DNA from 2 places in the Pseudoalteromonas sp. 120-MNA-CIBAN-0494 genome. Region 2 is predicted to be linked to the other one. Evidence: predicted binding sites of a transcription regulator. Region 2 holds the regulator's gene; the other holds the start of a gene.

Region 1 (16,210 bases), on a different contig from region 2:
ACTGAGAGTAACATCGTGCTTTTAGCATTACCTGCGTTAAAGGCAGCGCTGTATCGCCTTTTTCTACACCATTAACGAGTTGCTGCATTACGCTATTAAACGGCAAATACTTAAAGGCCATTTTTTCAATTATTTTAGCGCTAATAGCCAACGACTGTTCGCTCAGTAAGGTGGTTAAAAATAAAGGGTCTGGTTTTAGCTCTAGCAATGCAGTATGCAAGCCTTTATTCGCTGTAGTGCGAGCAAATTGTACTTTTCGCTGCCAAATTTGCTCAAACACTTTTAAATATAAACGCACTAAGGCTATTTGCCCCACGTTTAATAACATCCCTAAAGTAAAAGCATGGCTTGGGTTAACCTCGTTAACTTCAGCAATTTTTTGTGCAGCAATAGCATTCGCCATGGCGCTTTCTTTTAAGCGCCTTTTTAGTAACGAAAAAGGCTCTGTGCTATAAGGCATCCAATGGCGCACTGCAAAAGTTGGTACTACTAGCTGTAAGTTATCTAGGCCAATATAACGCAGCGCTAAAGCGGGGCTATCTACTTTCACTGCGGTATTTTTGCTGCGCTGATTACGATAATAAGGCAAGTTAACTAAAGTAACTAACTCTCTGCCAAGCCAGCTTAGGTCGTTAACTAAGGGCTCTAAGCGCCCAACCGATGCGCTTTTTGTGGCTAAAATATCTAACATGGCACATACGCTGTCCTCTACACCTATGGTGTTTTGAATAACACTGTCTATATCGCTAAGCTGCTCAGACATCATTTTTTCTATTGCTTTATGCAGTTGCTCGCTCGCTGCTGCACGATATTTATGATGCGCGGTGCTTTTTAGCTTGCGCTTTTGCTGAGCGGCAACCTCTACTTCAAGTAATGTGCGTTGCTTTAGTGGTTCGCCATAGTCCATTTCTAGCGTATGAATAAAGCCAATTTGTTGATGAGCAAAGTTATGACCAAGCAGCAAATCATGTGCTCGTTGATTAAGCATTTTAACAATACGCGGTTGCTGCACTATTTCGGTCATGGCTCTCTGTCTTTAATGTAATGATATTTACTTAATACTATAAGCTTAGAAGCGAGTTAAAAAGTTATCAAGTAACGCTAAACCTTGCTCAGTTAAAATAGCTTCCGGATGAAATTGTACACCTTCAAGTGCTAAGTCTGTATGTAATAATCCCATAATTTCGTCAAACTCACCTTGCTGGGTTTGTGTCCAGGCTGTTACTTGCAACTCTTTAGGCAGCGACTGTGCCTCAACAATTAAAGAATGATACCGACAGACCGTTAAGGGCTTAGCTAAACCTTTAAATACTCCTTGATCGCTATGGTAAATTGGCGATGTTTTACCGTGCATTACTTTTTTAGCACGCACCACCTTTGCTCCTAAGGCTTGGGCAATAGTTTGATGCCCTAAGCAAATTCCTAAAATAGGATACTGCCCTTTTAATTGCTCAACAATACTTAATGAAATACCCGCTTCGCTTGGGCTTTTAGGACCGGGTGATATAACAATATGTTGAGGATTTAACTGCTTAATTTGGCTAAGCGTTATTTGGTCGTTGCGCTTAACCAGTACCTCTTGATCTAAACGCTGAAAGTACTGTACCAAGTTATAGGTAAACGAGTCGTAATTGTCGATCATTAAAAGCATGTAATAAAGCACTCAAAATAGTTATTGTTTGCGAGGAGTTGTTGCATTTTGTATTCTAACTTAAGCATCTTTGAGTGTCAGTGCTTTGTATAGTGATATATAAGTATTTCCGTAATAATAATTAATAACGGCTATGTGTTGATTTATACTCAAGCAACCCCCAGCTCTAATATTATGGCGTACATAAATACCCATACAATCTGAATTTAACTAAACCCTAAGCGTGTTATTTTTAAAACACATTTATTACACGCACCGTTAAGGAGTACCTATGTTAGGCGAAGATCATTCATTAACTCAAGACTTTCCTGAGCACCTAAATACCATTAAAAAACTCAATAGCAATGATCCAGAGTTTGCAGATAAAGCCAAAAAATACAACGCGCTTGATAAAGAAATTCGTACCTTAGAGCTGCAAGACGCGCCTATCGATGACGAGGAAATGCTGCAATTAAAACATGACCGTGTGGTGTTAAAAGATTGGCTACATCAACAACTGTTAAAAGCCAGCTAAGCGCAATTTATACCCATTGTATTTAAGAGCCCTCTGACTTATGGGCTCTTATTACCCTTGCTTCTTAATATACACTGCCACCACCCTTGGTATAAATTACAGCGTTATAGCTATAACAGCCCTTCCTAATATTTAAAAAGCATTGCTATTAATTTAACTTGCAGACAAGCTATCTGTATCTAAGATAAATAACGTTAAGCTTATGTCTAAATACATACTCTCGATTGATCAAGGAACTACCAGCTCTCGGGCTATTTTATTTACCAAAGATGCCAAGGTAGTTGATACTGTTCAGCAAACATTCCCGCAGCACTTTCCCAATAATGGCTGGGTTGAGCACGACCCTAACGATATTTTACAAACCGTACTAAGTACCTGTAAAACAGTACTGGCTAATAACCAGGTTACAGCCGAGCAGGTCATTGCCATTGGTATCACTAATCAGCGCGAAACCACTTTAGTATGGAATAAAAAGACTGGCCAACCAATTTATAATGCCATTGTGTGGCAAGATCGCCGTACCAGCGAGTATTGCGAGCAAATACGTAGCGATAAACTCAGTAAAAAAATTAGCGATAAAACCGGGCTATTATTAGATCCGTACTTTTCAGCCACTAAAATTCGCTGGATTTTAGATAATGTTGCCGATGCACAGCAACAAGCGCTAGCCGGCGAGCTAGCATTTGGTACGGTTGACAGTTATTTACTGTGGCATTTAACCGCTGGCAAAGTACACCGTACCGATGCCACCAACGCCTCACGTACACTATTATTTAATATACATCAGCAATGTTGGGATGAAGAGTTACTAACGCAGTTTAATATTCCACACTCTATGCTTCCAGAAGTGATGGACAGCGCAGCCGAGTTTGGCAGTACCAGCAGTGAAATTTTTGGTGCACCGATTAAAGTTTGCGCTATGGCGGGGGATCAGCAAGCCGCATTAATTGGCCAAGCTTGCTTTAAAGAAGGCATGGCTAAAAGTACCTACGGAACGGGCTGCTTTTTAATGCTTAATACGGGCGATAAAGCCCTTACCTCTAATAACCGCTTATTAACTACTGTGGCTTACAGGCTCAATGGTAGAGTGACCTACGCTATAGAGGGCAGTATTTTTATGGCGGGTGCCACTATGCAATGGATTGTTGAGGGCTTAAAGCTACTTGAACATGCCGGCGACAGCGAGGCTATGGTCAAAGACGTGCCACTGGATCACGGCGTATTTTTAGTGCCTTCGTTTACCGGTTTAGGCGCCCCATACTGGGATGCCAATGCCCGTGGTGCTATTTTAGGTTTAACCCGTGATTCGGGCATTAGCACTATAGTAGCAGCGGCGCTGCAGTCTGTTGGCTATCAAACCAAAGATTTACAAAAAGCCATGGAAGGTGATGGCCTGCGTCCAAGTATTTTGCGCGTGGACGGTGGCATGGCAAAAAATAATTGGGCCATGCAGTTTTTAGCTAATATTTTAGGCGCAAGTGTGGAACGCCCAGCGCTAACAGAAACAACCTCTCTGGGTGTTGCCTATTTAGCAGGGCTGCAAACTGGGATTTATAAGTCAACGGAGCAATTAGCTACTATGTGGCAATGCGACCGTCGTTTTGAACCAACCATGAGCATAGATGAACGTAACGATTTATACGCAAAATGGCAGCACTGTATAGCACAAGTCACACTTTCAAATAACGCAACAAAAGACGACTGCTAATGCGATAGTGTTATTGGCTATTGATATGCCATCGCTTAAATTAATAAAGAGGTATTCAGTGAAATTACTCGATAATGAATATGATTTACTGGTTATTGGCGGTGGCGTTAATGGCACTGGTATTGCGGCTGACGCCGCCGGTAGAGGCTTAAAAGTATTACTGTGTGAGCAAAATGATTTAGCCTCTGCTACATCATCAAGTAGCAGTAAACTTATTCATGGTGGACTACGCTATTTAGAGCATTACCAATTTAGGCTAGTAAAAGAGGCACTTAAAGAGCGTGAAGTGTTATTAAAAAATGCCCCACATATTATGTGGCCGCTATCTTTTAGGCTGCCACATCAAGCGCATTTACGCCCTTACTGGATGATTAGAATTGGGTTGTTTATATACGACCATCTTGCCAAACGCATTACTTTACCCGCATCAAAATCAATTAAATTTACCCGCGATAGTATATTGAATAATACTATTACCCGCGGTTTTGAATACGCTGATGGCTGGGTTGATGATTCGAGGTTAGTTATTTTAAATGCGTTAGCAGCACAGCAAAAAGGTGCAACCATTTTAAGCCGCACGCGCTGTATTAAAGCAGTTCGCAATAACAATAATTGGAGTGTGACCTTAGAGCAACAAGGTAGCAAAAAGCAATGTTCTATAGTTGCTAAAGGAGTTGTTAATGCAGCGGGCCCTTGGGTTGCATCACTTTTTGATGAGGTAATTACTGGGCCGTCGCCACATAATATTCGCTTAGTTAAAGGCAGCCATATTATTGTGCCGCGTATTCACACTGAGCCGCAGGCCTATATTTTACAAAATAAAGATCAGCGTATTATTTTTGTTACCCCATTTGAAGATGACTATTCACTGATTGGCACTACAGATGAAGAATACAGCGACAATATAGCAGATGTAAAAATTAGCGATAAAGAAGTCGATTACTTAATTGGCATTACTAATAATTACTTTAAAAAACAACTTACTCATAACGACATAGTGCATACCTTTAGTGGTGTACGCCCCTTACTAGATGATAACTCATGCGACGCACAAGCCGTTACTCGCGACTACAAACTGATATTATCGAGCAATAATAACCAGGCACCACTGCTAAGTGTATTTGGTGGGAAAATTACCACTTATCGCAAGCTCGCTGAAAACGCAGTAAACGAACTCGCCAGCTTTTATCCGCATATGGGCCAAACATGGACAAAAAATACTCCATTACCCGGTGGCGACTTTTCATCAAAGGTAGTATTAAAGCAACAACTACAGGTAAAGTATGCATGGTTGCCTGAGTTTATTTTAAATCGCTTTATACGCAGTTACGGTACTGGCACTTATACCCTACTTACAGATGCCCAAAGCGTAGCTGATTTAGGCCAGCATTTTGGCCATGGTTTATACGCCACTGAAGTAAATTATTTAGTTAATAGCGAGTGGGCTCGCTGCGCCGAGGATATATTGTGGCGTCGTAGTAAGTTAGGTTTGCGTTTTAATACTGAGCAAATAACAGCGCTGAGCCAGTATATTCAAAATTATAATGGCTCAATACCGCTGTAAACATTTACCAAACTAGCTAGCCGGGGCTAAATGCTCATTAAGTGACGATTTTTCAGATACTGAAAGCGATTGCTTTGCTTTTGCTGCAAAATCGTAACGTACCAATACCGTTTTACCAACTGCACAGCAGTTACCTTGCTGGTGAGCTTCTTGGCGTAATACAAATGAGCTGGTACCTACATGCTCTACTGAGGTTTTAATGGTTACTTCATGGCCATAAAATAACTCACCAACAAACGACACTTCGACTTTGGCAATAATTAGCTTCCAGTCATGTGGGTTTAAATCTGGGGTAAAAAACCTAAAAATAGGCGCACGCGAAGCTTCAAACCATACAGGGAGTACGGTATTGTTAATATGTCCTAGCGCATCTGTTTCACTAAAGCGCGGCATCACTTTTTCAATAAACATAATAATCCAATAATAATTATATAAAGGTAAACTATGACGGACTTTATTCGCGTATACGATAACGCGCTCAGCAATGACTTTTGTGATAACTTTATCACTACCTTTTCTCAAAGCCCGCATATAAAACAAGGGATGACATCTGGCGGTATCGATTTAAATAAAAAAGATAGCCACGACTTGCACTTAAACAATCATCCGGAATACGTTGAGCAATTAAAACACATTCAACAAACCACTGCACAGTATGTTTTTAAATACATTGAAGAACATATTTTTATTATGATTGGTGCCTTTGGCCTAAAAGTGTATCACCCTAAAAGTGGCGAACCTGTTGACTTAACACACGCAAACTTTGATGAAGTGGGTAAACCACAACTGCCCTTATTAGTGCAGCAAATTTTTAGGCTAGGAAATATTCAGGCGCAAAAATACCAAGTTAATAAAGGCGGTTACCCGTATTGGCACAGCGAAGTTTATCCGCAGTTAAATCATAACGAGGCGCTACATAGAGTATTGCTGTTTATGTTTTATTTGAACGATGTTGAACAAGGTGGGGAAACGGAGTTTTATTATCAAAAGCGTAAAATTGCGCCTAAAAAAGGCACTATGGTAATAGCGCCCGGCTACTTTACTCACACTCACCGTGGCAATAAGCCAGTATCTAACGATAAGTATATTTTAACCTCGTGGGTACTGTTTAACCGCGCAGAGCAAATATACGGTGCGCCAAAGAGCTAGCGCACCTTTTTTATGTATATTAACCTAGTAGCTCATCAAACAAATTAAATAACTGATCAAGCTCTGCGGTGGTGTTGTAGTGCATGCAACCAATGCGCACTACGCCACCTTTATCAAGTACGCCTAATTGCTCACACAAACCTTGCGCGTAAAAGTTGCCGTCCCATACACAAATATGTTGCTTACCTAAACATTCAGATACAGCGCGCGGCTCTAAACCTTCAAAAGTTAACGCAAAAGTAGGCGTACGCTCATTTAAACGATCTAAATCATCTATACCAAACAATTTAATACGCGGGTAATTAACTAAGCGCGTTAAAAAGTATTCACTCAGCGCCATTTCGTGTTGCTTGGTTTTAGCAAAGGCAACACTTAACTTTTCGCGGCGTGAATGGCTGTCGTCAAGCTCGCTAATTGCTGCAATGTAATCAACCGCCGCTATAAAACCAGCCATGGCTTCAAAGCTTTGCGTGCCGGTTTCCCAGCGACCAGGCGCTACGTCTTTAGCTGGCTCAACTTTGTACGGGGTAAATCCTTCAAGGTGCTCTTTTTTGCCATAAACCATACCTAAATGCGGGCCAAAAAACTTGTACGCAGAGCAGGCTAAAAAGTCGCAATCAAGCGCTTGTACATCTACAAGTTCGTGCGGTGCATAATGTACGGCATCAACATAAACAAGTGCGCCTACGTTGTGGGCAAGCTCTACAATACGTTTAATATTGTTAATTGAACCTGTGGTATTTGAAGCATAAGTTACCGCTACCAGCTTAGTATTACTGTTTAGTAAACTCTCGAACTGCGCCATATTGAGTGTGCAGTCGGTTTCGTTAATAAGCGCAGTATTAACTTTAACACCTTTATCTTCTGCGGCTTGCTGCCACGACGAAACGTTAGAAAAGTGATCCGCGTTAGTGACAATAATTTCATCACCCGTTTGCCAGTCGCGTGAAATTGCGCGGCTAAAGCTAAACGTTAAGCTGGTCATATTCGGACCAAATACAATTTGTTGTGAGCTGGGCGCATTGAGTAAATCGGCAGCAGCTTGGCGAGCATTTGCCATTAGCTCAACGGTTTTATCGCTTGAGAAAAATGCTCCACCTAAATTTGAGTTGTAATAACCCAAATAAGCAGTCATAGCGTTAAGTACCGATTGCGGTACTTGCGAGCCACCGGGGCCGTCTAAAAACACGGGAGATTTACCATTAACGCTTTGCATTAATGCCGGAAATTGCTCACGTAATTGCGTTATATTCATGCTCATTCCTTAAGACGTTAATACAAAGCAATCCAGGTAACCTGGCTTACTGGCATCAAGTTTATTCATTGGAGTAGCGTTATGCCACACTTGACGGTCGTTAATTACTGCAAACATACCGTCTTTTATGGCCATTTTAAAACAGGGATCGGCTTGCTTGTTTTCGTATACAAGCAATTCACCGCCCTCTAAGTTTTCATGCGATACACCACATACACACACATGATCAAAACCATCTTGGTGCACGCCTTCTGGCGCTGCAGGCGTATCACTATCAATGGCTAACATACGAAATTGGTGAATTTCGATATCACGTTCTTCATCAATCCCGGTAATTTGACGAAACTCATTCACAATACTTTTCATGCCCGCTGACTCAAGTAGGCTTTGCTCTAAATTTTCGTAACTACGCTCAACATTACCCTGAAAGGTATTAATTGCATCATCTTGTACAAATGCTTTTGTTGCTTGTAGCTTTAGCTCACCATTTTGTAGTTTAACTACAGAGTAACGGCGTTTACGAAAGGCACCATCTGCATAAGGATTAGTCGGCAGGTTATCAAAAGAAGGCTTAACCAAATCAATATTTGTTTGGTTAATAAAACGCAGCTGCAGTAAATTCTGGGGGTTTAAAGCGGTCATAAAAATCCTGCTATAGTAATTATAATATTGCAGAGATTTTAATGCATGCAAAGAGGATTTATTGCTTTATTATTTAACTTCAAAACAATTAACCACCAAAATTAATACAATAAATGCAAAAAAACAACATTAACTATCTAAAATTTATTTTTGCCAATAAAAAACCCGCAAAAGCGGGTTTTTAAATAAGCTGTAAAAATTATACTGCTTGTTGAATGATCACGTTGTCTGCTTTTTTAGTGTAAGCAGGCATGCGATGGAAGTTCAAGTAGCGATATGTATCTGACGCTGTTGCATTGATCTTCGCTGCATATTCTTGATACTCAGCAGCAGTTGGCAATCGACCGATAATTGCCGCAACTGCAGCAAGTTCAGATGATGCTAAAAATACATTTGCACCATTACCTAAACGGTTAGGGAAGTTACGTGTAGAGGTAGACACTACCGTTGCTTTATCAGCAACACGTGCTTGGTTACCCATACATAATGAACAACCTGGAGTTTCTATACGTGCGCCAACACGACCAAAGATGCCATAGTAGCCTTCTTCAATTAGTTGGTCTTTGTCCATCTTAGTAGGTGGAGCAACCCAAAGCTGAGTAGGTAGTTGACCTTTAAAGCCATCTAGTAACTTACCAGCCGCGCGGAAGTGACCAATGTTAGTCATACAAGAACCGATGAATACTTCATCAATTTTCTCGCCAGCAACATCAGAAAGTAAACGCGCGTCATCTGGATCATTTGGAGCACAAAGAACTGGCTCTTTAATCTCAGCTAAGTCGATTTCAACTACGTGAGCGTATTCAGCATCTTTATCTGCTTCCATAAGCTCAGGATTAGCTAACCAGTCTTGCATTGCATTAATACGACGTTCAATCGTACGTACATCGCCATAACCTTCAGAGATCATCCACTTAAGCATAACAATGTTTGATTCTAGGTATTCAGAAATAGACTCTTTTGAAAGCTTAACCGTACAACCTGCAGCTGAACGCTCAGCAGATGCATCTGATAATTCAAACGCTTGCTCAACAGTTAGGTGCTCAACGCCTTCAATTTCTAGTACGCGACCAGAGAACTCGTTGATTTTACCTTTTTTCTCAACTGTTAATAAGCCTTGCTTGATACCGTAGTAAGGGATTGCATGTACAAGGTCACGTAATGTGATACCTGGTTGCATTTCGCCTTTAAAACGAACCAAAATTGACTCAGGCATATCAAGAGGCATAACACCTGTTGCTGCTGCGAATGCTACTGCACCCGAACCAGCTGGGAATGAAATACCTAATGGGAAACGTGTATGCGAATCACCACCAGTACCTACGGTATCTGGTAATAACATACGGTTTAACCATGAGTGAATAATACCGTCACCTGGGCGAAGTGAAACGCCGCCACGGTTCATGATGAAATCAGGAAGCGTGTGATGCGTGTTTACATCAATAGGTTTTGGGTATGCCGATGTATGACAGAAAGACTGCATTGTTAAGTCTGCAGAGAAACCTAAACAAGCTAAATCTTTAAGTTCATCACGTGTCATAGGACCTGTTGTATCTTGCGAGCCAACAGTTGTCATTTTAGGCTCACAGTATTGACCTGGGCGAATACCTGCAACGTTACATGCTTTACCAACCATTTTTTGCGCTAGTGTAAAGCCTTTATCTGATACTTCAGTTGCTGTTGGTACTTTAAATATATCAGTAGCACCTAAACCAAGTGATGTACGTGCTTTGTCTGTTAAACCACGACCAATGATTAGTGGAATACGACCACCAGCACGAACTTCATCTAAAATCACTTCAGATTTAAGTTCAAACTTAGAGATTACTTTATCAGTACCATGCTGCTTAACAACACCTTCGTATGGGTAGATGTCAATTTGCTCGCCCATGTTAAGTTCATCAACATTTAGCTCAATTGGTAAAGCGCCAGAATCTTCCATAGTGTTAAAGAAGATTGGTGCAATTTTATTACCTAGACATACACCGCCAACACGCTTATTTGGTACAAACGGGATATCATCGCCCATAAACCAAAGCACTGAGTTAGTTGCAGATTTACGTGAAGAACCCGTACCAACAACATCACCAACGTAAGCTAGTGGTAAGCCTTTAGTTTTTAATTCTTCTAGTTGGGTGATTGGGCCTACTTCGCCTGGTTTGTCAGGAGTGATACCATCACGTTCAATTTTTAGCATAGCTAAAGCATGTAGTGGAATATCTGGACGAGACCATGCATCTGGTGCAGGTGACAAGTCATCCGTATTTGTTTCGCCAGTTACTTTAAATACAGTAACTGAAATCTTTTCAGCAACAGCTGGTTTATTAGTAAACCATTCTGCATTTGCCCAAGACTCAATAATTTGCTTAGCGAATGTGTTACCCGCTTTTGCTTTTTCTTCTACATCGTAAAATGCATCAAACATTAATAATGTGTTTGAAAGGCCTTTTACTACAATAGGTGCAAGTGTGTCGTCATCAAGTAGGTCTATCATAGGTGCGATATTGTAACCGCCTAGCATAGTTCCTAATAATTCTGCCGCTTTTTCTTTAGAAAGTAGTGGAGAATTAGTTTCACCTTTAGCAACTGCCGCTAAAAACCCTGCTTTGATATAAGCTGCATCATCAACACCTGCCGGTACACGATTAGCAAATAAGTCGAGAATAAACTCTTCTTCACCAGCCGGTGGAGTTTTGATTAATTCAATAAGATCAGCCGTTTGCTGAGCATCTAATGGCGCTGGTACGATACCTAACGCGGCACGTTCTTCTACGTGTTTACGATATTCTTGTAGCACAATATTGCCCTCTTGGTGACGTGAAAATATTCGGTAGCGCTTCATAAGCGCAATGTTACCCAATACTTATAGTATTCTAACGCTTAATTATAAAGCTTTTGTAGGTAGATGAAAATCTATCCAGTTCAGCAACTGATTATACCGACTATAAGTATTATGAATAGTAGATAAAGTAAAATCAATTTCTATGAATGTTTATTAAGTAAGAATCATTAGTATTAATTTTTAATTTAAGTTTTTAGTAGGCATAAAAAAACCCAGCATAAAGCTGGGTTTTTGTAATTCAATCGATTTTATTAACGTAAAACTTTAACGTTTTTAATCGTTTTGATATGCGCTTCTACACGACGGTTTTCTTCGTGTGCTGCTTTAGTGTTCGCTTCATTTTTAAGACGCTCTTCACCTAAACCAACTGTAGTAATACGGTCTTCTGCTACGCCATCAGCTACTAATTTTTTAGCTACTGCGTCAGCACGTTTTTTAGATAACCACTTGTTGTAAGATGCTTTACCTACAGAAGAAGTATGACCTTCTAAAAGAACAGTTGTATCTGGGTACTCTTTTAAGAACTCAGCTACTTTATCGATATCGTTTAAGTACTGTGTAGATACTGCAGATGTATTATTAGGGAAAGTCACTAATAAGCTTACAGTTACTTCTTTATCTTCGTATAATGTACAACCTGTGCCATCAACTGCATCTGTCATTGGTGTGTTAGGACACTGATCATCTGCATCTGGAATGTTATCGTTGTCGCTATCTACTGGTGCAACTTCAACAATTACTGGCTCTGGAGCTGGTTGAACTGGCTCTTCTGCTACTGAACTTTGACCAAATAAGTAGTTAATACCTAGTTTAGCGTTCACATCGGTATAACCACGGTCAAGACCTTGATAAACAGATGTTTCTGCGTTAACAAATAAGCCGTCTGTAATGAAGTGCTGGTAACCAACACCTGCGTTTAAGAAAGTATTATCTGTTGCTACTTTTACTTCTTTAATACCAAATAAACCATAGAAAGGACCGCCACCAAAGTGGTAAAGTGCATCAACACCAAAACGCTCGCCGTCTACGTCGTTACGATTACCATTAGGAATCGGATTTTTAAGAAATGCATTAAAGTCCATATCTGCATACTCAAGACGTGCACTCCAGTAATCACTGAAACGGTAGCCAACTTCAGCACCCCAACTTGCAGATTCATTAACTTCCAAGTTTTGGTGCATGTTTAAGTTTTTCCAAGATGCATCGTAATAGTCACCGAACACACCAATGTAAAAACCTTCAGTTTTTTCTGCTGCAAATGCTGATGCGCTAGTTGCAGCTAACGCGATTGCGATTGTAAGTGATTTTAATTTCATTGTTTTCTTCCCATTTTAACAATTAAAAAATATAGCTAATTCTTTCTAGCTCAACCAGTTTTATTAATATTACCTGATCCTTTATTAATCAATACTTAACAAAAGATAAATTAATTCGTTTTCAACACTCTATATACAAGTATCAGTAAGTTTAGGACATATTAATTACTTTACCCAACCCCTAGATAATAAATACTATCGCTAGTATCTAAATTTATTAAATAACCATACCGACTTCACTAGCTGAGTTTATATTGAGCTCCAAGCTCCTAGCTTTAAATGCATATCAATAATATCAGCTCAGTTTATTGTGCTCAATAATAAAGCAGCGCTACGGCCGCTAAATGACCTTTAATAATCAGCAACTTAAATTTCAATCTAATAATTAAGTACCACAAAAAGTATAATACTCTTTATCGCTGCTAGGTGCATCCTGAAATTTTGCCAATTTGTCTGTATTTTCATAAGGTGTGTGCATAACCTGCATAAACTCATGCAGTAATTCACTTGAGCCAGTCTTATTATACTCACTAAGTATTTTTTCGATCACATGGTTACGAGGAATAACTCGCGGATTAGCTGCGCGCATTACGGTATAGCTGCGATCATCGGTACGTTTTTGCCACTTACCGGCCCACTGAACTAATACCACTGGTATGCTCACTCCACCTGTTAAAGACTCGGTTAGTGCATCAAACGTGTTGGTATAGTCGAGTTGGTGCTCTTTTAATAACTGTAATAGCTCTGCAATTAACTCTTTATCGGCTGTATCTGTGCCAGCTAAGCCCAGTTTTGTTGCCCACATTGCACTAAATTCAACATTAAATTGCTCAGCAAAACCATCTATTATTGGGGTCATTAACGCCACAGCTTGTTCGTCGTCATCATTTACAAGCGGTATTAAACTCTCAGCTAAGCGGGCGCAGTTCCAGTTAGCAATATTAGGTTGATTACCAAATGCATAACGCCCTTGCTTATCAATAGAGCTAAACACGGTATCAAAATCGAAGCTGTTCATCATGGCACATGGGCCATAGTCGATAGTTTCGCCGCTAACCAGCGTATTATCGGTATTCATTACCCCATGTATAAAGCCTACTCGCATCCAACTAACCACCAGCTCAACTTGGTTTTTAATCACTGCAGCTAAAAATGCTAAATAGCGCTCAGGTCCTGTTGCTTGAATTTTTGGGTAATGACGCTCAATAGCTAAGTCGGCAAGGTTTTTAAGCCCTTCAACGTCGCCTTGCGTTGCTAAATACTGAAACGAGCCAACACGAATATGGCTACTGGCTAAGCGTGTTACAATAGCGCCAGGTTGAGGTGGGTTTCTGTACACGGTTTCGCCACTACCAACCACTGCTAAGCAGCGCGTAGTTTTAATACCTAACGCTTGCATTGCTTCGCTCATTATATATTCACGAATTGCTGGGCCAAGTGCACAGCGGCCATCGCCACCACGAGAGTAAGGAGTGGCACCTGAGCCTTTTAATTGAATGTCCCACAACTGGTTTTGCGCATCCTCTACTGCACCTAGCAAATGAGCACGCCCGTCGCCTAAACGAGGTGAAAAATGTCCAAATTGATGCCCTGAGTATCCCAGTGCAACCGCTGCAATTGCTTGCTGTTCGTTGCCGCTAAAAGTACTGGCCCGTAATTCAGGAACTACATTAATATTAAACGCTTTAGCTAAGCTGTCGTTCCATAGTAATAGCTGTGGGGCGGCCACCTTAGATGGGCGATCTTCAATTGCAAAATTGTCGGCTACTTGTCTGTACCTTGGCATTAAATTCATAACTACCCTCTACTGTTGTTGGCTTATACCTACACGATTATCGCCTACACTGTAGGCTATAATTAAGCTTAGCTCTTGCATGCTCAAACCGCTTTGTTGTTGTAATTCATTAAAGAACGCTTGCGCTGCAGTTAACGACTTTTTAGTTTGTAAGCCACCATCAATAATTTTATGCGCGCGCAAATAACTCTCAACATCCCGCGATAATAAAAAGGTGTCTTTACCCAATGCACGCAAAGTATAAGGGCCGGTATTTCCACCCAAGCGTGCACCGTGTTTTTTTAAGTACGCCCACAAACCAATAATATCTTCACTTGGCCAGTCTGCAATAAACTGACTAAAGCTACCATGTTGCTGGGTAACCTCATGGATCATGAACGCATTTTCGGGGATCGTTTTTACTTTTTTATAATTACGAACAATGCGCTCGTCGCTGGCTTTTTGCTCCAACATATCGGGTGGCATCATTAATAATTTTTCAACGCTAAACTGCCAAAAAACCTCTCTAAAGCCTGCCCACTTGCTGTTAATAACCGACCAGTAAAAACCACTTTGAAAAACCTTGCGCGTAAACTCTTCCAGCCAATCATCATCACTTAAAGCTACTAATTGTCGCTTAGATGCAGGTTTAGCGAGTAATTGCTGTAGCATTTGTGTTGAGCCTTTTCGCTCTACTGCTCGCTGATAAATATCATTAAATTTTTCCATCTGCTTGAAACCTTATTTTGCAGTTACAAATTTCGCGCCGCGATTACCCCCTAGTTTAAGGGAAATCGTCCTTATACGTAACCGTTACCAAAATCGATGACACTATCTGCACTTAGCTGCTTGACACCCAGATGGCTAAAATGATTTAATCATCGCACTTACCCTATTTAATTATATTTGTATTGCTAGCAGTACAAATATAAAGGGCTGGAAGAGGTGCGTTATTCAGGTAGCGTATGTTAGGAGCACAAACTCCATTGAGCATACGTAAGGGGAATCAACGCCGAGAAACAACAATATTTGTGTCATTGTTGTTTCGGGCGACTAGGTTGAATCCTAGCGACTGTCACCAATAGCTATTTAAACGTAGCTTATTAGTTTGGTGGAGAGCTTCTGGTCTTAGTATAATAAGGCCGTGCGCCCTATTATTTAAGCCCATTCGCTCTTCGAATTATAACATACCCTACACGTGGGTATTTGTTCGAACGATGTTAATGCGGCTCTTTCCTATATAGCTTCTTAACTCACCGAACATTCTATAAGTTCGCGAGAGATGATCAAAAACTTTAATTTAGATGACTACTCAGTCTGGACGGCGCTCGTTACTCCGTTTAATCAAAACGGTACAATCGACTATGGTACCTTAACCACTTTGGTTGCTGAGCAAGCCGCTGCCAATAATGCTATTTTACTACTAGGCAGCACAGGCGAAGGCTTAGCCTTAACACTTAAAGAGCAACAAGCCATTGTTGAGCACGTGTGCCAATTATCGCCTAATGTACCCTTAATGGTGGCTGTAGGTGGTATGAACCTCAAACAGCAATTAGCCTGGGTTGAATACTGTAACCACTTGCCTATTCATAGCTTTTTACTTGGCTCGCCGCTTTATGCAAAGCCCGGTGTAATTGGGCAAACCCATTGGTTTGAAAGCCTTTTAAATATAAGTAAACACCCTTGTATGCTTTATAACGTACCAGGGCGAAGCGCTGTCGATATTCCAGTGGCAACCATTCAAAACCTACAACAACATAAAAACCTATGGGCACTTAAAGAAGCCAGTGGCAAC
Region 2 (16,210 bases):
AATTTCTGAATATTATTGGTTGAAGTTATGCGCTATTTTGAGTTATTTGCAATACCAGTTGACTACAATATTGATTTAGTAATAGTTAACAAGCACTACTTAGAGCTACAGCGTGCAGTGCACCCCGATCGCCATGCCAACGCCAGCAGTCGCGATAAATTAATGGCCGTGCAAAGCGCCGCAGAAATTAACGACGCACTACAAATATTAAAGCACCCAGTAAAGCGTGCCGAATATATGTTAAGTGAGTTGGGTGTCGATATTCGTGCTGAGCAACAAACCTTGCAAGATCCGGCATTTTTAATGCAGCAAATGGAACTTCGCGAAGAGTTAGAAGAGCTAACGTCAGCGAGCGATCCTGACACTGCAATCGCTAATTTTGAAAAGCAAATCAAGCAACTTAACGAACAATACAGTGCACAACTTGCACAGCAATTAGCAAGTAACGACGAGCAGCAATACCAAGCTGCTGCAGATAATGTTCGTAAACTAAAATTTGTTTATAAACTACGTGACGAACTAGAGCGTATTGAAGACAGTTTATTTGATGACTAATCACCTAACTTGCTAATTTATAAAGCAAGGTAAAGCGAGTTTAAAAAATATTATGGCATTATTGCAAATTGCTGAGCCGGGGCAGAGCGCGGCACCACATGAACATAAACTAGCCATAGGTATTGACCTAGGTACAACTAACTCATTGGTAGCCACGGTACAAAGTGGCGAAGCACGCACCTTAACAGATGACTTAGGTGAAGCAATGCTTCCTTCGGTAGTGCGCTATCAGGCGGGTGGGATCACTGTAGGCAGCGAAGCTGTAAAATCAGCAACGCAAGATCCCGTTAATACGCTAATTTCAGTTAAGCGCTTTTTAGGTAAAACCCAAGCAGAAATAGAACAAAGCTATGGGCAACTACCGTATCAATTTTGTCAGCACGATGGTGCACTTGCCATAGAAACAGCTGCTGGAAAAATCAGCCCAGTTAAAGCATCTAGCCATATTTTAGCTGCATTAAAAGCCCGTGCAGAACAAAGCTTTGGTAATCAAGAAATATTAGGTGCAGTTATTACTGTACCGGCATACTTTGATGACGCTCAGCGCCAAAGTACAAAAGATGCCGCTGAACTTGCAGGTATTAACGTACTGCGATTATTAAACGAGCCAACGGCAGCCGCTGTTGCTTATGGTTTAGACTCGGGTCAAGAAGGTATTATTGCTGTTTACGATTTAGGCGGTGGCACCTTCGATATATCAATTTTGCGCTTGCACCAAGGTGTATTTGAAGTATTAGCTACCGGTGGCGATTCAAGCCTAGGCGGCGATGACTTTGACTCACTGATTGTTGATTACTTAAAGCAGCAAACGGGTGTAACCACTTTATCTCCAGCGGTGCTGCGCTTATTTATTAATAAAGCTAAAGCCTGTAAAGAAGCATTAAGCCAATACTCAACTGTTAATGTTGGGCTTGAGTTTGATGATGAGAAACACATGGTTGAAGTGACCCGCGAAAAACTTGACGAGCTTGCGATACCACTCGTTAAAAAAACGCTTCGTTCTTGTCGCCGTGCTGTAAAAGATGCTGGTATTGAGAACGAAGAAGTGCTGCAAGTAATTATGGTGGGTGGCTCTACTCGCATGCCATTAGTTCGCAGCCAAGTTAGTGAGTTTTTTAATAAAGAAGCATTAACGTCAATTGATCCCGATCGCGTTGTAGCGTTAGGCGCTGCGTTGCAAGCAGACGTGTTAATAGGTAATAAACCTGATTCAGATATGTTGTTACTTGATGTATTACCACTATCGCTAGGTCTTGAAACTATGGGTGGCTTGGTGGAAAAAATTATTCCACGTAATACCACTATTCCAGTAGCACGTGCCCAAGAGTTTACTACTTTTAAAGATGGCCAAACAGCCATGTCGTTGCACGTACTACAAGGTGAGCGCGAATTGGTAGACGATTGTCGCTCTCTTGCTAAGTTTAGTTTAAAAGGTATTCCGCCAATGACTGCGGGTGCTGCACATATTCGGGTTACGTTTAAAGTAGACGCCGATGGTTTACTTAGCGTATCGGCAATGGAAAAATCGACAGGCGTACAAGCAGATATTCAAGTTAAACCGTCATTTGGTTTATCAGACGACCAAGTATCTAATATGCTAAAAGAGTCAATGAGCAACGCTAAAGGCGATATGCAAGCGCGTATGCTCAAAGAGCAACAAGTAGAAGCACTACGTGTAATTGAAGCACTAGAGGCATCACTTGCGAGTGACAGTGGTTTACTTGACGAAGCGCAACTAGCATATTTACGAGCTGAAATTGCAGAGTTGGTAAAAGTGCGTGAGAATGCGCAGCAACCAAACGAGATTAAAACCGCGATTGAAAAAATGGATAACGCCAGCAGCGATTTTGCCGCACGCAGAATGGATGCATCAATTAAAAAAGTTCTTACTGGGCAGTCAGTAGACAATATTTAAGAGAGATTAGAATGCCACAAATTATTTTTCTTCCCCATCCAGAATTGTGTCCAGATGGCGCTGCAATTGAAGCACCTAGTGGTCAAACGGTTCTTGATGTTGCCCTTAAAAATGGCATTAGCATTGCTCACGCATGTGAAAAGTCATGTGCGTGTACCACGTGCCATTTAGTGATCCGCGAAGGCTTTGATTCGCTAGAAGAAAGCGACGAGTTAGAAGACGATATGCTTGATAAAGCATGGGGCTTAGAGCCAGAGTCGCGCTTAGGTTGCCAAGCAATTATTAGAGATGAAGACCTAGTGGTTGAAATACCTAAGTATAACGTTAATATAGTTAATGAAGAGCACTAGCTTTTAACGATTAATATAATAAAAGCCGCTGTTTAATACAGCGGCTTTTTTGTTTGCAAACCGTAGGCAAGAGTTTATCTCGCGCACACAAAGCGCGGCATAAAACCCCGACTTGTATCTACATAGTGTTACCCGTAGGCGGGAGTTTACCTCGCGCAGATTTATCTAAAAAGTTAGCCTTGGCTCTATGTCACGCATTAAAAGCTAACACCTTAAACGTAATTTGGAGGTTTATTTTGAGTAATCTTATTTTTTCTGACTCGTTTATTAATGGTGAATTTTATAAAACAGACACACACTTTAGTGTTGATGATCCTGCTACCGAAAAAAGCATTGTTGATGTAAGCGATATTGATGAGCAGGGTGTAAATAATGCAATAGTTGCTGCTCAAAGCGCATTTGTTAAATTAAAAGCAACCAATGCTACGCAGCGAAGCGAAACCTTGATGCGCTGGTATGAGCTAGTTATAAAACACAAGCAAACGCTTGCAGAGTTAATGACCAAAGAGCAAGGTAAACCACTTAAAGAAGCATTGGGCGAAATTGATTACGGCGCAGGCTTTATAAAATGGTTTGCCGAGGAAGCTAAGCGCAGCTATGGCGATGTTATACCTGCTACCGACAATAGCCATAGATTAACCAGCTTTAAGCAGGCTGTAGGAGTTGTTGCAGGGATCACGCCATGGAATTTTCCTGTTGCTATGATTACGCGTAAAGTTGCCCCCGCCTATGCAGCCGGTTGTAGTTTTATATTAAAACCTTCAGAGCACACCCCATTATGCGCTATTGCACTTGCTTATTTAGCCGATCAAGCAGGGTTTGAAAAAGGGGCATTTAACGTCTTAGTATCGCAAAATGCTAAAAAAGTAGGAAAAATACTAACCGACTCTGAGATAGTGCGTAAGTTTACTTTTACCGGATCAACGGGGGTAGGCAAGCAGTTATTAGCGCAATGCGCAGGTACTATTAAGCGCACTTCTATGGAGCTTGGAGGAAACGCACCTTTCATTATTTTTGATAATGCAGACCTCGATGCAGCTATTGAGGGGTTAATGGCTGCTAAGTTTAGAAATAGTGGGCAAGCTTGTGTTGCTGCAAACCGTATCTTTATTCAGCGTAATATTATTGATGCGGTACTAAATAAACTAACCCCTAAGGTGGCTGCTTTAAAAGTCGGTAATGGCTTTACAGCAGATGTTGATATCGGCCCGCTTATTTACCCTAAGGCAAAAGAAAAAGTACAGCAGCTAGTACAAGACGCACTAGATAAAGGGGCAGTATTGATTGGTGATAACAGTGATTTAGGTGGCAGCTTTCAAAACCCGTTGATTGTAAATAACGTCACTACCGACATGGATATTTACCATGAAGAAGTATTTGGCCCAGTATTAACAATTATTCCTTTTGATGATGAAAGCGAAGTACTTACCCTAGCAAACGACGTACCTTACGGCTTAGCCGCTTATTTTTACAGCCAAAATATTAAGCAGGTTTATCGCATTAGCGAAGGTCTTGAGTTTGGCATGATTGGTGTAAACGAAGGCGTTATTTCTAACCCTGTAGCGCCATTTGGTGGTGTTAAGCAATCGGGCCTTGGCCGTGAAGGGGGGCACCAAGGGTTAAATGAGTACCTAGAAGAAAAATACGTGTGTATTAAAATTTAAACCGTTTATATGCTCTTGGCGGCTTGCAGTAAAACAACTTCAAGGCGCTGTACAAATACATTGAGCAATTTATTTTAGGCAAAGAAAAGCGCGCTCTATCTCTAGGCGCGCTTGCGGAATCTTCTAATTTTCTGCATCCTGCAATTGAACTTAATCAACTCCAAATTCTTACAAATCCTTGTTATTACAATATTACTTTTTAGTTCTATGTAATGTAGGCGCTCCTGCCTGTATCCTTTATTTCCTCAACATCCTGTAAAACAACGTAAATCCTTTGTTGCTATCCTTTACGCATCATCCAGATGCTATCCTTTAAGACATTCCATTGTGCTGCTCTCCTAGAGCCTGTCCTAAAATCCGTTTTGTATTAGTAACCTAAATCATTGGTTGGTCGAGTAAGTTGTCCGTTTCCATTTACTCGTTAAGCATCACTGCTTGGTTGTTAAGTTAATTATAGGCGGTACGATATTTTAAAGAAGTATAGGTTGCTAATTAATTGCTATAGTCGTAATAGTTAAAATAATTTACTTTAATTAAAACAATTGGTTACTTTGTTTGTTATGGTTTTCCATGTTGTGTTTTCATCATTGGCTGTCACGTTTGTAGGATATGTCTTACGTTGGTTTTCTATTTTAGCGATTTTAACAGGATCAGATTATATAAAGTGTGCACTTTTGGGTAAGGCACGGTAGAATTATTGATAATAGTTATTATTCAGGTGGGAAATATGAAAAAAGTATTCGCAATTGTAGTTGGTTTGGCTGTGTCGGCACCCGTTTTTGCAACTGAGTCCGTTAATATTTATTCTTTTCGACAGCCTTTTTTAATAAAACCAATTTTAGATGACTTTACCAAACAAACTGGTATTAAAACAAATGTAGTGTTTGCTAATAAAGGCTTAATAGAGCGCGTTAAGCGCGAAGGTAAACACAGCAAAGCCGATTTAGTATTAACGTCTAATTTTAGCGCCTTAATCCAACTTGAAGATTTAGATTTAACGCAAACTATTAGTAGCGAAGCAATTAATAACAATGTGCCTGCGGCATTTCGTGATGGCGACGGCCAGTGGGTGGCACTTACTAAGCGAGTACGTAATGTTTACTCGTCAAAAGAGCGTGTGGGCGCGCTACCTGAGCTGACTTATGAAGATTTGGCAGATCCAAAATATAAAGGGCAAATATGTACTCGCTCTGGTAAACATCCGTATAATTTGGGTTTAGTTGCATCAATGATTGCACACCATGGTGAAGCAGATACCAAAGTATGGCTTGAGGGGGTTAAAGCAAATTTAGCGCGTAAACCACAAGGTAACGATAGAGCGCAAGTAAAAGCAGTAAAAGAAGGTTTGTGCGATCTTGCATTTGGCAATAGTTACTATTTAGGTAAAATGCTGCAAGATGAAACCCAAAAAGAATGGGCACAAGCGGTAAATATTAACTTTCCGAACCAAATCAATCGCGGCTCGCATATAAATGTGTCGGGTGCAGTTATTACAAAATACGCTAAAAACCCTGAAAATGCCTTGAAACTCCTAGAGTATATGACCGACAATAAAGCGCAAAACATGTACGCTTCAATTAATATGGAATATCCGGTTAAGCTAGGCGTAGAATTATCAAGTTTAGTTGCATCTTGGGGAAGCTTTAAAGAAGATAGCTTACCACTTGATGAAATTAGTAAATATCGTCCGTTAGCGTTAAGGCTAATTGATGAGGTGAAATTCGATCTTTAAATGACTTATAAATTTCAGCTGTCTAAATGGCAGCTTTTTGCATGGTCGACAGGATTATTACTGTCGACCCCATTGTTTTTTCTGCTATTTGAATCTCTACAAGGTAACTCAGAGGTGTTTTCGCATCTTTGGGATACAGTGCTGTGGGATTACATTTCTAATACCGTATTACTTATTTTAGGTGTGTGTGTACTAAGCTGTGCTATTGCCTTACCACTTGGCTGGCTAACCGCTTATTGCCAGTTCCCGGGTAAAAAACAGTTTGAATGGGCGTTAATGCTGCCACTGGCTATGCCTACCTATATTATTGCCTATGTTTATACCGACTTGCTTGATTACGCAGGCCCAGTACAAAATACTCTCAGAGACTGGTTTGGGTGGCAATCGCCGGATGATTACTGGTTTTTTGATATACGCACTTTGCCCGGCGCTATTGTAATGCTTGCACTGGTGCTTTATCCCTATTTATATTTAATTTTTAAAACAGCCTTGCGTGAGCAGTCTTTTAAGTTAGTACAGGCTAGCCAGTTAATGGGGCTGTCGTCGTGGCAGAGTTTTTTTAGGGTGAGCTTAGTGTTATCGCGCGGCGCAATTGTAGCTGCGCTAGCGCTAATTAGTATGGAAACCATGGCTGACTTTGCCACAGTAAGCTACTTTGCTGTAAGCACCTTAACCACTGCCGTATACGATACTTGGTTTGGTTATTACTCGTTAACCGCTGCAGCTAAAATATCGGGCGTGATGTTATTACTATTGTTTTTAGCCTTAATGACGGAGCGCTTTAGTCGCCGTAATCAAGCGGTGTTTGAGCGTCAGTCGGGTATAAATAGTGAAGCGCTTTATATATTAAAAGGCAAGTCGGCTTGGCTGGCAACGCTATTTTGCAGTGTGATTTTAATTGTTGCCTTTGTTATACCTATCACTGTGTTAATAAAGTACGCCATTGTTTATTTTGATCAAGCATGGAGTAGTGAGTTTTTTAGCTATGCGTGGCAAAGTTTAAAGGTAGCTATAGTAGTAAGCGTAGTAACGCTGTTACTTAGTGTATTAGTGGTGTTTTATCAACGTATAGCCAAGCAAAATTATCCACTTATTCCGGGGCGATTAGCTAGCACCGGCTACGCTTTACCAGGAACAGTACTGGCTATTGCGGTGCTATTACCGCTTACGCTGTTAGAAAATACTGTAAACCGTGTGCTTGAGCCATACGACTTAAATATAGGCTTGTTACTCACTGGCAGTGTATTTACCATTATTTTTGCTTATGTAGTGCGTTTTTACGCAGTAGCACATGGCGCGATTGAGTCGAGCTTTTTACGCATTAGCCCCTCTCTCGACATGGCTAGCCAATCTATGGGCAAAAGCCAAGGCCATACGTTACGTTTGGTGCATTTACCCCTACTTAGACGCGGGTTGCTTACTGCGGCTTTGCTGGTGTTTATTGAATGCATGAAAGAGCTACCTACGGCTTTGTTACTTAGGCCGTTTAATTTTGAAAGCTTAGCTACGCATGTGTTTCAGTATGTGAGTGATGAGCAATTAGAGCTGGCTTCTATATCGGCATTATTTATTGTGCTGGTTGGATTTATCCCTCTGTATTTTATTAACCGTTCTATGGAGCAACGTAGTTAAATGAGTAGTTTGATTTTACAAGGCGTGAGCTATCAATATAACGGTACTAAGGTTATTCACGAGCTAAATTTAACCATAGGTAAAAACGAAATAGTGTGTTTGTTAGGTGCCAGTGGTTGTGGTAAAACCACCACCTTAAAAGCAATTGCAGGGCTAATAGAAACGCAACAAGGAAGCGTGTTTATCGATGGTAAGCTGGTGAGTAACGCCAATACATTTATCTCGCCAGAGCATCGTAATATTGGCATGATGTTTCAAGATTATGCGTTATTCCCGCATTTAACCGTGGCACATAATATTGCTTTTGGCTTAAGTAAAATGAGTAAAGAGCAAAAGCAACAGCGCGTTGATGAAATGCTTAAGCTGGTGCATTTAGTTGGCTGCGCCGACAGGTATCCGCATCAGTTATCGGGTGGGCAACAACAGCGCGTGGCGATTGCGCGTGCACTTGCTTACAAACCAAGTTTACTATTACTTGATGAGCCGTTTTCGAATATAGACACTCAAGTACGCTTTGAATTAATTGCCGATATTCGCCGCATAATTAAAACTCAACAAGTGTCGGCAGTATTTGTTACCCACTCAAAGGAAGAGGCTTTTGCATTTGCAGACACGCTGGCTATTATGCACCAGGGTAAAATAGCTCAGCAGGGCACCCCAGAACAGCTTTTTGCTAAACCAAGCTCAAAGGAGGTTGCAGAGTTTCTGGGTCAGGGCATATACTTAAGCGCAGAAGTGTTAACAGCAACTGAATATAAAACCGCTTTTGGCCTAGTTGAGTCGGTTATTGCGCACCAGCACCAGGCTAATATAGGAAAAATATATGTGCGTCCTCATCAAATAGAGCTAATGAGCGACAATAAAAAAGATAGCCATAGTGAACGCGCCACCATATTAAGCAGTCGTTTTATTGGTTCGGCTTATGTTTACACTGTAGTTATTGCACAACAAGAAATAGAAGTTGCAGCGCAATATGGCCAGTCATTTGTTCAAAATGAGCAGGTTATAATAAAAATAAAACCCCACACGGTGAATTTTTTCGAATCATAAATTAATTTGTTATTCGCTGTGTTTATCTATTTATAAGCTAAGGAATAACAATGGCACAAGCGCAATCAGGGATTTGTGCTGAAGCAAACTTACACGGTTTGCATTTATTTTTTAATGTGTTTGATGGCCAAGATGAGTCATTACGTACAAAGCTCAAGCAAGTAAGCGCTATTGAGGAAGAGTTTAGCGATCAGTTTTCTGAATCTATGCTTTCTTGTATGGTGGCTATTGGTGCACAGTATTGGCCGCATATTTTGCCAGAGTATATCCCCAGTGAACTACAAAGCTTTCCTAATATAAATCATAATGAACACGCAATGAGCGTGCAGCCGTGTGATTTGTTTGTGCAAATACGTTCAGACCGCGAAGACGTCAATCATTTATTTGCACTGCAAATTTTAAAGTTATTTGCACCAGACGTAGAGCTGGTGGAACAAATTCGTAATTTTAGATTTTTAGATGGTCGCGATTTCAATGGTTTTATTTATGGTGGCAAAATGCCGCATGGCCGACAAAAGCGGGCAACGGCGTTAATAAATAAACCAGGTAGCTTTGAGGATCAAGGCAGTTATATTCATGTGCAACGTTATAAGCACGATCTAAGTGTATGGCAGCATCTATCGCTAGATGAGCAAGAGCAAATAATAGGTCGCACTCGCTTAGACAACACTCTTATAGCCCCAGCGCTTGAAACCAGCCATGCACAACGCAGTGAATTAAAAGATGAGCAAGGCCAGCCAATATTACTTAATCAAGGCATGCCTTATGGCGATGTTTACGAGCAAGGAATGCTGTCAATTACTTGCTCGGCCAGTGGAACCGCATTTGAACAGGTATTAAAAAGTCGTTTAGGTGAGGGGGAGTGCTATGATCATTGGCTTGATTTTACTCAAGCCGATATGGGGTCTGCGTTTTTTGCACCGTCAGTTGGGTTTTTAAAACAGTTATAACGCATGTTTTAAATACTAAACCGTATCAAATAAAATACGTACCCGCTCTAGGGTTAAGTCTATTTCAGATATTTTAGCTGGGGCAATAAAAATAGTGTCGTCGCCAGCTATAGTACCTAACACGCCATCGGCTTTACCTAATGAGTCAAGTAAACGCGCAATAAGCTGAGCCGCGCCTGGACTGGTACGGATAATAATCATCATTTCGTTATGCATTATATCAATAACAAGCTGGCGCAACGGGCTTTTTGCTGTGGGTACGCCCATTTCTGCTGGCAAGCAATACACCATTTCTTGTTTGGCATTGCGCGTTCGTACCGCGCCAAACTTACTAAGCATGCGCGACACTTTACTTTGGCTTATATTGTCAAAACCTTGCTCTTTTAACGAATCTACTATATCGCCTTGAGAACCAAAGTTTTCTTCTTTTAAAAGCGCTTTAAATGCTTTTACTAACGCTTCCTGTTTGTCTTGTGGTTGCATAGTTTTTATTTGCTTTTTATTATCCATGCCGCAAATTCTACACAAAAACGAATAATTATGCAGCAGTTGTTTATTTAACTTGCCAGTTTACTGTATTCAGGCCAAATGTTTTTACAACTATGGTCTAAAATATTACGAAAATAGGCAGGATAAATTTGTTTTTAGTCGCTAATTTCTTTATCTTAGAGCCATAAATATTTCCTACCTCAAATCACGGAGAATTCCAATGAAAGTTGCTGTATTAGGTGCTGCAGGCGGTATCGGTCAAGCGTTGTCTTTATTATTAAAAACAGGCTTACCAGCTGGTTCTGAATTATCACTATATGATGTTGCACCAGTAGTTCCAGGTGTTGCGGTTGATCTATCTCATATCCCTACAGCGGTTAAAGTAGCTGGCTTTGGCGCTGATGCGTTAAATGAAGCGCTTAAAGATGCTGATATCGTACTTATTCCTGCTGGCATGCCACGTAAGCCAGGTATGGATCGTGCAGATTTATTTAATGTAAATGCTGGCATCATCAAAACGTTAGCAGAAGGCATAGTTGCAAGTTGTCCTAAAGCGTTAGTAGGTATTATTACTAACCCAGTAAACGGCACTGTACCAATTGTTGCTGAAGTATTTAAAAAAGCTGGTACTTACGACGCTAAACGCGTATTCGGTATTACTACGCTTGACGTTATTCGTTCAGAAGCATTTGTTGCTGAACTTAAAGGCGTAGACGTAGCAACTGTTAAAGTTCCTGTAATTGGTGGCCACTCAGGTACTACTATTTTACCTCTACTTTCTCAAGTTGAAGGCGTGAGCTTTACAGATGAAGAAGTTGCAGCACTTACTCCACGTATCCAAAATGCGGGTACTGAAGTTGTAAATGCTAAAGCGGGTGGCGGTTCAGCTACTTTATCAATGGGTGCAGCAGCAGCTCGTTTTTGTATGTCTTTAGTTAAAGGCCTACAAGGTGAAGACGTTGTAGATTACGCGTACGTTGCTGTTGAAAATGGCGATGCGGAGTACTTTGCACACCCAGTACGTTTAGGTAAAAACGGCGTAGAAGAAATTCTTTCTTACGGCGAACTAAGCGCATTTGAAACAAAAGCAAAAAATGACATGCTTGAAACACTGAAAAAAGACATCAAAGAAGGTGTTGATTTCATGGCGTAATAGCCAAAATCAAGTGACAAAAAAGCCTGCGTTTGCAGGCTTTTTTATTGCTCGGAATTTAGCTAACCTGCACCCAGGTTAGCTACACATAAAGGCAGTAAAGTTAGTGATCGCGATCAACTGCAATACGGGCAAGGCTCACAAGTGCTTGTTTATATTCAGACTCAGCTAAAAAGTCTAAGCAAGCAATGGCTTTGTCGGCTTCAAGTTCGGCCTTTTGCATCGTAAATTCAAGCGCATTGGTTTGTTTAAGTGCCGCTAAAATTTCTTCAAGATGATCCATGCCATTACTGTGCTCTATAGCGTCACGGATCAGCTGTGTTTGCTGCTCATTACCATGTTGCATTGCATAAATAAGCGGCAGAGTTGGTTTCCCTTCGGCTAAATCATCACCAATATTTTTACCTAATTGATCTGCATCTGCGTTGTAATCAAGTACGTCATCAACGAGCTGAAACGCAGTACCTAAATGCATGCCGTATAGGTTAAGCGCATCAAGCGTGGCTTGGTTTTGCTCAGTAATAATGGCCGCAAGGCCTGTCGCGGCTTCAAATAGCTTAGCGGTTTTAGAGTAAATAACCTGCATATAACTCGCTTCAGTGGTGTCGGGGTCATTACAGTTCATTAACTGTAATACTTCACCTTCAGCAATAATGTTAGTTGCATCTGCAAGCACTTGCATTACCTGCATTTTACCAAGGCCAACCATAAGCTGAAATGAACGAGTGTAAATAAAGTCGCCCACTAATACGCTGGCAGCATTACCAAACTCAGCATTTGCTGTAGGCGTGCCTCGGCGTAAGTTAGATTCATCAACAACATCATCATGTAATAGTGTTGCGGTATGAATAAACTCAACAATAGTTGCAAGTGTAATATGATCTTTACCCTGATAACCCAATGCTCTGGCCGCTAGTATTGCCAACATTGGGCGCACGCGCTTGCCGCCACTGTTTACAATATACAAGCCAAGTTGGTTAACTAACGCCACATCTGAGCGCATTTGCGCATGTATAAGTTGATTGACGTCATTCATATCGTTTTCGATTAACGCCTGGATAGCTTTTATATCCATTGATCTCCGAGCCAATTTTTATGTGTGAACGGCGCAGATTGTACAACAAAAAAAGCACTAGCTCGATATTTTGTGACGATTCCCTGAAAAAACACGGTTAACATCGCTAATTAGCACTTAAATACGAGAGATAGCTGATTAATTAGCGTACAAAGTGTGCTGTAATTTATGTTTATTTATTATCCGTTGTAGTGTGTGTTTAGCTAAGGCAAATTATTTTCACTAATCGTGAAAAAGCGCTTGGCAAAAGGGCTATTTAATATAAAATAGGGGAAATATTGAATTGCTCTCAATGCAGCTACTTTTTATTCATTTTAATTACAAAATAGGCTTGCTAGTTATTACGCCGTAGCGTAAACTTCGCGCCCTATCGAAGAATATTTTAGTTGCGTCGATTTGAGGGCGCACAGACGGAGTTAATTATGTACGCGGTTTTCCAAAGTGGTGGTAAACAGCATCGTGTGACTGAAGGTCAAACGATTCGTCTTGAAAAATTAGACGTTGAAACTGGTGCAGCAGTAGAATTTGATTCAGTACTTTTAGTTGCTGATGGTGAGAAAATCGAGATTGGTGTACCGTTCGTAAACGGTGGTAAGATAACAGCTGAGGTTGTTTCACATGGTCGCGGTGAGAAGATTAAGGTTGTTAAATTTAGACGCCGTAAGCATTCTCGTAAGCAAATGGGCCATCGTCAATGGTTCACAGAAGTTAAAATCACTGGCATTAGCGCTTAATTAGAGGTACTTAGAAATGGCACATAAAAAAGCAGCTGGTAGTACTCGTAACGGTCGCGATTCAGAAAGCAAACGCCTAGGTGTTAAGCGTTTTGGTGGCGAATCAGTTCTAGCGGGTAGCATCATTGTTCGTCAGCGTGGAACTCGTTTCCACCCTGGTACAAACGTAGGTATCGGTAAAGACCACACTATCTTCGCAAAAGCAGATGGTAAAGTTCAGTTTGAACAAAAAGGTCCTTTAAACCGTAAATACGTAACTATCGTAACTGAGTAATCAGTAAGATAGTTAAAAAACCCCGCCTTTGCGGGGTTTTTTGTTTTCATTATTTTACAATATATACCCAAGCCTGCAATTATACCTATGGGTTTAAGTAGCGGGCTCTTTAACGAAGTTATAGAGCGATCTAATTCGTAAAATGGTTCAAATATTTATGCCAATTGGTATTAAGTTGGCTTGGGTATATAATAGTGTTATTAACAAGCCAATCCCTAAAGTGAGTAATCATGAAGTTTGTAGATGAAGTAGAAATTCGCGTAGAAGCTGGAGACGGTGGCGCCGGTATCGTGTCTTTCCGTCGTGAAAAATATATCCCAGAAGGTGGGCCTGACGGTGGTGACGGTGGTGACGGTGGTAGTGTTTATCTACAAGCGGATGAAAACTTAAATACCTTAATTGATTACCAATTTGAACGCTTCCATAGAGCAGATCGCGGTACTAATGGCCGCAGCCGTAACTGTACTGGTAAAAAGTCTGACGATTTAATTATTATGGTGCCTGTAGGTACACGTATTATGGACGTTGATACGCAAGAGGGATTAGGGGATTTAACCCAACATGGCCAAAAGATTTTGGTGGCAAAAGGCGGTTTCCATGGCTTAGGAAATGCGCGTTTTAAATCAAGTACAAACCGTGCTCCGCGTCAAAAAACCTTAGGGACAGAAGGCGAAGTACGCAACCTTAAACTAGAGTTATTGTTACTAGCAGATGTAGGCTTATTAGGTTTGCCAAATGCAGGTAAGTCTACCTTTATCCGTAGTGTATCGGCAGCAAAACCAAAAGTAGCAGATTACCCATTTACGACGCTTATTCCAAATTTAGGTGTGGTCCGTCCTGAAGCTAATAAATCATTTGTTATCGCTGATATACCAGGCTTAATTGAAGGCGCATCGGATGGTGCTGGTTTAGGTATTCAATTTTTGAAACACCTAGAGCGCTGTAGAATATTACTGCATATTATTGATGTAATGCCAGTTGATGGCTCAAATCCAGTTGATAATGCATTTGCGATTGTTAATGAGTTACATCAGTACAGTCCTAAATTAGCAGAAAAACCGCGCTGGTTGGTATTTAATAAAATAGATTTATTACCAGCTGACGAAGCAAAAGCTTTATGTGAAAAAATTGCACAAGAGCTAGGCGAAACTGAAAATATTTACAGTATTTCTGCTATTAATAAATCAAATACTCAACCACTAATTCATGACGTAATGACATTGCTTGAAAGCATGCCAAAAGAGAAATTCGTTGAAACTACAGACGAAGAGGTTGAGTTTAAGTGGGACACCTATCATCAAAAAGCCGCTAAAAAGAGCGACGATGATGATGATTGGGATGAGTGGAATGAAGATGATTACGACGTAGAAGTTGTGTACGAGCGTTAATTATAATTAATTACATATAAAAGGAGCTTATGCTCCTTTTTCTTTGTTTAATAATAAATACTGGATAATTAGTGTGATAATTTCAATGATTGCTGCAATGGCAAATAACCGTGTAATTGGCCTTAATAATACAATGCCTTGGCATTTACCTGGAGACTTACAGCATTTTAAAAAAGTAACCACAGGTAAACCTGTGATTATGGGGCGCAAAACATTTGAGTCTATTGGACGGCCTTTACCTGGGCGTCGTAATATTATTATTACCCGTAATAGCCAGTATCAAGCAACTGGAATAGAAATTGTTACAACGCCAGAGGCCGCGTTAAATTTAGTTGCTGATGTGGAAGAGGTGATGATCATTGGTGGTGGAAATATTTATCAACAATTTTTAGAAAGTGCACAAAGACTTTATTTAACCTTTATAGACTTAGATGTTGAAGGTGACACTCAGTTTCCTGATTACGAAAAAGTGGCAACCTGGCAGGTTAAAGATGAAATACAAATGGCTGCGGATGAAAAAAATCAATATAGTCATAAGTTTGTAACTTTATATAAAAACCCTTAACATTATTGCGAAATACTGAGCATATTGGTACAATATTAACTAATCCAATAGGAATAAAGTATTATAAAAAGGGTTTTCCATGATTAAGTTATCAAAGCTAGTTGTTATTACTGCGCTTGCAGCCGGTTCGTTTGTATATACTGCCCCTGCACAAGCAGATGATCAGTTAGCGATTTCTATCTGTGAGTATATTGCAGCGGATGATAAAAATCGTTTACGTAGTAAGCTTAAAAGCTCACGAGTGAAAGTTCGTAATATATACGACGCAGTATTTTGTAACGGCAATAATTTATTGCGTCATGCAGTGGCAAGTAATGCATTAGACAGCGGTGAATATATAGTAAAAAACTTATCTAAAAGCTCGCTAGAAGATGGTGCTGATATATCATGGGCTGAATCGAACGGTCATTCAGGATCGCCCTTAATTACTATAATTAAAGAGCGCGCAGGTCTTTAATTTTACAATAAATACGATTAAACCACGTTTTATACGTGGTTTTTTTACGCCTGTATTTTTATAAATAATTTTAAATAACACAGCACTATTTTAGTATTGTAATCCCCCCCTTTTAACACAAACGCCAACCTTATTAAAAACATAACCCTTTTTACTTATTAACTTACTTATTGTGTTGAAATGAACTTATAGCCGACTCTATAGGTGCTGAAGTTAAAGTAACCTAG

The links. The regulator ArgR, encoded in region 2, controls arginine synthesis, uptake and breakdown. The targets are predictions, from matches to a motif close to ANTGAATANNTATTCANT.
Region 1: the regulator ArgR is predicted to act here: its motif matches at 8,544-8,561, upstream of AAEY55_RS06405 (2OG-Fe dioxygenase family protein).

What each region holds. Positions count from the first base shown of each region.
Region 1 covers NZ_JBEOOE010000006.1:64,834-81,043, reverse strand. Annotated here, with positions in the region: gene AAEY55_RS06445 (HDOD domain-containing protein) at 1-1,024, opposite strand, end outside; gene AAEY55_RS06440 (aminodeoxychorismate/anthranilate synthase component II) at 1,070-1,651, opposite strand; gene AAEY55_RS06435 (YdcH family protein) at 1,923-2,165, shown strand; gene glpK (glycerol kinase GlpK) at 2,368-3,873, shown strand; gene glpD (glycerol-3-phosphate dehydrogenase) at 3,932-5,437, shown strand; gene AAEY55_RS06420 (thioesterase family protein) at 5,450-5,848, opposite strand; gene AAEY55_RS06415 (2OG-Fe(II) oxygenase) at 5,882-6,586, shown strand; gene AAEY55_RS06410 (cysteine desulfurase-like protein) at 6,606-7,841, opposite strand; gene AAEY55_RS06405 (2OG-Fe dioxygenase family protein) at 7,851-8,483, opposite strand; gene acnB (bifunctional aconitate hydratase 2/2-methylisocitrate dehydratase) at 8,683-11,280, opposite strand; gene AAEY55_RS06395 (OmpA family protein) at 11,577-12,641, opposite strand; gene AAEY55_RS06390 (protein adenylyltransferase SelO family protein) at 13,027-14,436, opposite strand; gene AAEY55_RS06385 (DNA-3-methyladenine glycosylase I) at 14,446-15,144, opposite strand; lysine riboswitch at 15,348-15,545, shown strand; gene dapA (4-hydroxy-tetrahydrodipicolinate synthase) at 15,698-16,210, shown strand, end outside.
Region 2 covers NZ_JBEOOE010000002.1:244,788-260,997, reverse strand. Annotated here, with positions in the region: gene hscB (co-chaperone HscB) at 28-555, shown strand; gene hscA (Fe-S protein assembly chaperone HscA) at 608-2,470, shown strand; gene fdx (ISC system 2Fe-2S type ferredoxin) at 2,482-2,820, shown strand; gene AAEY55_RS02890 (NAD-dependent succinate-semialdehyde dehydrogenase) at 3,057-4,484, shown strand; gene AAEY55_RS02885 (Fe(3+) ABC transporter substrate-binding protein) at 5,212-6,216, shown strand; gene AAEY55_RS02880 (iron ABC transporter permease) at 6,217-7,848, shown strand; gene AAEY55_RS02875 (ABC transporter ATP-binding protein) at 7,849-8,898, shown strand; gene AAEY55_RS02870 (Dyp-type peroxidase) at 8,949-9,848, shown strand; gene argR (transcriptional regulator ArgR) at 9,864-10,331, opposite strand; gene mdh (malate dehydrogenase) at 10,558-11,490, shown strand; gene ispB (octaprenyl diphosphate synthase) at 11,594-12,565, opposite strand; gene rplU (50S ribosomal protein L21) at 12,988-13,299, shown strand; gene rpmA (50S ribosomal protein L27) at 13,316-13,573, shown strand; gene cgtA (Obg family GTPase CgtA) at 13,804-14,961, shown strand; gene folA (type 3 dihydrofolate reductase) at 15,035-15,526, shown strand; gene AAEY55_RS02830 (DUF3718 domain-containing protein) at 15,606-15,983, shown strand.